Regions from separate parts of the Streptomyces sp. NPDC029292 genome, predicted to be linked through region 2. Evidence: riboswitches for the same ligand, from Rfam matches in the RefSeq annotation. Region 2 holds a riboswitch; the other holds the start of a gene.
The links. Region 2 has a riboswitch for glycine ahead of gcvT (glycine cleavage system aminomethyltransferase GcvT). Riboswitches for the same ligand answer to the same signal wherever they lie in the genome.

Region 1: it holds a riboswitch for glycine, as region 2 does, so the genes downstream of both, gcvP (aminomethyl-transferring glycine dehydrogenase) here and gcvT (glycine cleavage system aminomethyltransferase GcvT) in region 2, are expected to answer to the same signal.

The regions. Positions count from the first base shown of each region.
Region 1 is NZ_JBVHXR010000032.1:78,064-80,447, forward strand. Features, by position in the region: gene gcvP (aminomethyl-transferring glycine dehydrogenase) at 1-1,194, opposite strand, end outside; glycine riboswitch at 1,372-1,467, opposite strand; gene ACZ4WS_RS43655 (PRC-barrel domain-containing protein) at 1,571-1,942, shown strand; gene ACZ4WS_RS43660 (DNA polymerase IV) at 1,864-2,384, opposite strand, start outside.
Region 2 is NZ_JBVHXR010000018.1:153,512-155,895, reverse strand. Features, by position in the region: gene ACZ4WS_RS33635 (enhanced serine sensitivity protein SseB) at 1-116, opposite strand, end outside; gene ACZ4WS_RS33630 (AAA family ATPase) at 178-864, opposite strand; glycine riboswitch at 1,033-1,137, shown strand; glycine riboswitch at 1,138-1,250, shown strand; gene gcvT (glycine cleavage system aminomethyltransferase GcvT) at 1,285-2,384, shown strand, end outside.

The sequences.
Region 1 (2,384 bases), on a different contig from region 2:
GGTCAGCGTGTCGAAGTAGGCGCCGTGCACGACCTCGACACCGCCCGCCGTCAGGCCCTCGGCGAGGATCGTCGCGTAGCGGTGCGTGCGCCGCGCGATGGTCTTCAGGCCCTCGGGCCCGTGGTAGACGGCGTACATACCGGCCATCACGGCGAGCAGCACCTGAGCGGTACAGATGTTGCTGGTCGCCTTCTCGCGGCGGATGTGCTGCTCACGCGTCTGCAGGGCGAGACGGTAGGCCTTGTGGCCGTCCGCGTCGACGGACACTCCCACCAGTCGGCCGGGCAGGCTGCGCGCGAACTTCTCGCGCACCGCCATGTATCCGGCGTGCGGACCGCCGAAGCCCATCGGCACACCGAAGCGCTGCGTCGTACCGACCGCGATGTCCGCGTCCAGCTCGCCGGGCGAGACGAGCAGGGTGAGGGCGAGCAGGTCGGCGGCGACGGTGACGACCGCGCCGAGCTCGTGCGCCTGCTCGATGAGCGGCTTGATGTCGCGTACGGCACCGGAGGCGCCCGGGTACTGGATGAGCACGCCGTTGATCTCGCGCTCGGCGACCTGGGCCGGGATGCCCGCGCTCAGGTCCGCGACCACGACCTCGACGCCGGTCGGCTCGGCGCGGGTCTCGATGACGGCGATGGTCTGCGGCAGCGTGTCCGCGTCGACCAGGAACAGACCCTTCTTGTTCTTGCCCATGCGCCGGGACAGCGCCATAGCCTCGGCGGCCGCGGTGCCCTCGTCGAGCAGCGAGGCACCGGAGGTCGGCAGCCCGGTCAGCTCGGCGACCACGGTCTGGAAGTTGAGCAGCGCCTCCAGGCGGCCCTGCGAGATCTCCGGCTGGTACGGCGTGTACGCGGTGTACCAGGCCGGGCTCTCCATGACGTTGCGCAGGATCACCGGCGGCGTGAACGTGCCGTAGTAACCGAGGCCGATCATCGAGCCGAGGACCTGGTTGCGGTCCGCGAGGGAGCGCAGCTCGGCCAGCACCTCGGCCTCGGTGCGCGCGCCCGGCAGCCGAAGCGCCTCGGCGTTCTTGATCACGTCCGGCACCGCGGTGGCCGTCAGCTCGTCGAGCGAGCCGTACCCGACCTGGGCGAGCATCTTGGCCCGCGCCTCGGAGTCGGGCCCTATGTGGCGCTGCTCGAAGGGGATTCCCTGTTCGAGCTCGGAAAGCGGAATGCGATGGGCGGTCATTGCGGAGGCCTCCTGGTCTGACACGACCTTCGGGGGGCACCCGGGCGCGGGTACCCCGACGGCCTCCCCCTCTGTCATCACAACCTGAGAGCTTCACCGGACCGCCTGTTGACGACCCGGCTTTCACCGTCGGTGAGAGCGGATGCCGTCGACATCCGCTCTGCTTTCCAGAGTGACCTCGTCCGTGCGGTACGTGAGCCTGAGAGATTCCGGGGAGGATTTGCTCCTTCGGCGCCTCCGATGGTGTGCGGAGGACTCTCCCGCACGGGGTCAGCAGCCGTTGCCAGACTACCAGCGAGGTTCCCTCGAGTGGCCGCCCTCCTCAAAGTGCTCTTTCGTAGTGCTGACGGATGAGTTGCGACCAAGAGGAGGGCCCGTGCAGACCGACATCGATCCGCGCAACCTGATCGGCCGCAAGGCGTTCGACCGCAATGGCACCAAGATCGGCACGGTCGACGAGGTCTACCTCGACGACGCGACCGGAGTCCCGGAGTGGGCGGCCATACGCACGGGCCTGTTCAGCAGGGATGCCTTCGTGCCGCTGGAGCCCAGCGAACTCGTCGAGGGCACCCTGCGCATCCCCTTCGACCGAGCCCTGATCAAGGACGCCCCCGACTTCGGCGTCGGCCGCCATCTCTCGCCCGAACAGGAACTCCAGCTCTACCACCACTACGGCCTCGACGTGGCACCCCCTCCTCCCCCACCGGACCGCGACTTCGGCCGACTCGCGGGCTCGGACGAGGCCTGAGGCCGCCCGGGACCGGAATCCTGAGCATCGGAATCCTGGGGCGGCCTGGGACGGGAATCCTGAGGATGGGAATTCTGGCCCTCGCGACCGGAATCCTGAGGCCGCCCGGAATCCGAGGCCTGTGACCCGAGCCCAGTGGCCTGCGGAGGTCCCGGGTTCTCGGGTCTTCGCTCCACCAGGGGCAGCGGATCCGCCGGCTCCAGCTCCGGATCGTCGGTTCGGAATGTCCGTACACGCCCGGGCTCGGAGTAGGGCGTCTCGAACCGCACGGTCACCCGCCCCAGCCCACTGCCCTGCACCCACCCGTGCCCATACTCGGCATGCCGCACGTCGTGCCCTGCGGGCCACCGCCGCTCAGCGGGCGGCACGTGCGCGACAGCGAACTCCTGCGGCGCCTCCTCGTCGGCATGCTCCCGCGCCGCCGGCTCCGCAGCGGTGGCCT
Region 2 (2,384 bases):
CGCGCGCCCGCAGAGGGCACGCCGAGGGACGAGGCGAGCACCTCCTCCAGCTCATTGCCGGGCCATCCGCCGTGCGGGTGGGGGTGCGCCTGTGCCGGGAAGTCGGGGAAGTCCATCTGTCTACCGCCTGCTTTGAACCGCTGTTCCGGTGTTCCGGCTGGCAAGGTTAGTGGGCTCCTACGCGGCTCCGCCGCCGAAGTCGATCCGGCGCAGCACGTCCGCCGCGTCCCGGTCGATGAGCACCGCCGAGCCACAGCCCTCCGGCAGGTCGCCCTGCTCGACGGAGCGCAGCAGCCGGGCCACCGCGCCGCGATGCCGGGCGAACGCGTACCGCGAGACGCCGCGGCCGCGCTCGCGCTGGCCCTCCAGGGCCGTGCCCGGCATGACGTCGAGCAGCAGCAGGTGCAGCGCGCCGCCCCGGCGCCGGGCCTCACGGGCGAGCCAGCGCCGCACCCAGGCCTGCGTGCCGCAGTCGTGCACGACGACTCCGGCGCCGGAGCGCAGCGCGCGGCGCAGACCCGCGTAGTGCGCGAGGCGGACGAGGGGGCGGTAGACGGCGTACGGGAGCCGGCGGGCCAGCAGCCGGCCGTCCCAGCGGTCCCGGGTGTCCTGCGAGTCGACGCGCGCGCCGCTCACGGCGCGGCGCATCAGCGTCGACTTGCCGCTGCCGGGCAGGCCGGTGACCACGACGAGGTCCGATGCCCCGAAGTACAGACCGTGCGGGCTGTGTCCCGCGCGGTCCCTGAGGTCGCGCACGACGGCCGTCGGCAGCGGGCCGCACGCCTCCCGGGCCGGGGCACCGGGCTGCTTGGGCAGCGCGACGGCCGAGGTCGTGGCGTACGCCGTGGTCCTGTTCACCGTGATCGTCCTCCCCTTGGGTGTGGAGTCCCATCCCCGTCGAGTGTAAAGAGAAGGTAATGCGCGGCGCTTCCTGTTTCCGTTCTCGGACTGCCACAGGCCGGTTACAGATGCGGACTGCCGTGATCGGACAGCGCGTGCAATGATGTGCCCGCCAACTGCATACCGGCCGCTTGAATCCGCGCGGGAGAGTTCTCAGTCACGTACGTCGTGTGCTGAGGCGCCGAAGGAGCAAGTCCCTCCCTTGAATCTCTCAGGCCCCGTTACCGCGCGGGCGAGGCACATCTGAAAAGCGGGCCGCTGACCAGTGGCTCCACCCAAGGTGCAAGTCAGGACCACCGCCGTGCGGGGTCGTGATGAACCTCTCAGGTTCCGATGACAGATGGGGAGGAACGACCTCGCCGTCATGCCTTGGGAGCCCTACCGATGAGCAGTAACGCACCCCGTCATACCGCGCTCGATGCCCTGCATCGCTCGCTCGGCGCGACGATGACCGACTTCGCAGGCTGGGACATGCCCCTGCGCTACGGCTCCGAGCGCGACGAGCACCTCGCCGTCCGGACGAAGGCCGGTCTCTTCGACCTCTCGCACATGGGCGAGATCACGGTCACCGGCCCCGAGGCCGCGGCGCTCCTGAACTACGCGCTGGTCGGCAACATCGCCTCCGTCGGCGTCGGCCGCGCCCGCTACACCATGATCTGCCAGGCGGACGGCGGCATCCTCGACGACCTGATCGTGTACCGGCTGGCCGACACCGAAGCCGGCTCTTCTCACTACATGGTCGTCGCCAACGCCTCCAACGCCCAGGTGGTGCTGGACGCGCTCACCGAGCGCGCGGCGGGCTTCGACGCCGTCGTGCGCGACGACCGTGACGCGTACGCGCTGATCGCCGTGCAGGGCCCCGAGTCCCCCGGCATCCTCAAGTCGCTCACCGAGGCCGACCTGAACGGCCTGAAGTACTACGCGGGCCTGCCCGGCACCGTCGCGGGCGTCCCGGCGCTGATCGCGCGCACCGGTTACACCGGCGAGGACGGCTTCGAGCTGTTCGTCGCTCCCGCCGACGCCGAGAAGCTGTGGCTGGCGCTGACCGAGGCGGGCGCCCCCGTCGGGCTCGTCCCCTGCGGCCTTTCCTGCCGCGACACGCTGCGCCTGGAGGCGGGCATGCCGCTGTACGGGCACGAGCTGAGCACCTCGCTCACCCCCTTCGACGCGGGCCTGGGACGGGTCGTGAAGTTCGAGAAGGAGGGCGACTTCGTGGGGCGCGAGGCGCTCACCGAGGCCGCCGCGCGGGCGCTCGCCAACCCGCCGCGGGTGCTCGTCGGCCTGCTCGCCGAGGGCCGTCGCGTCCCGCGCGCCGGGTACCAGGTCGTCGCCGGCGGTCAGGTGATCGGCGAGGTCACCTCGGGCGCGCCGTCCCCGACGCTGGGCAAGCCGATCGCGATGGCGTACGTCGACGCCGCGCACGCCGCGCCGGGCACGGCCGGGGTCGGTGTGGACATCCGGGGCAGCCACGAGCCGTACGAGGT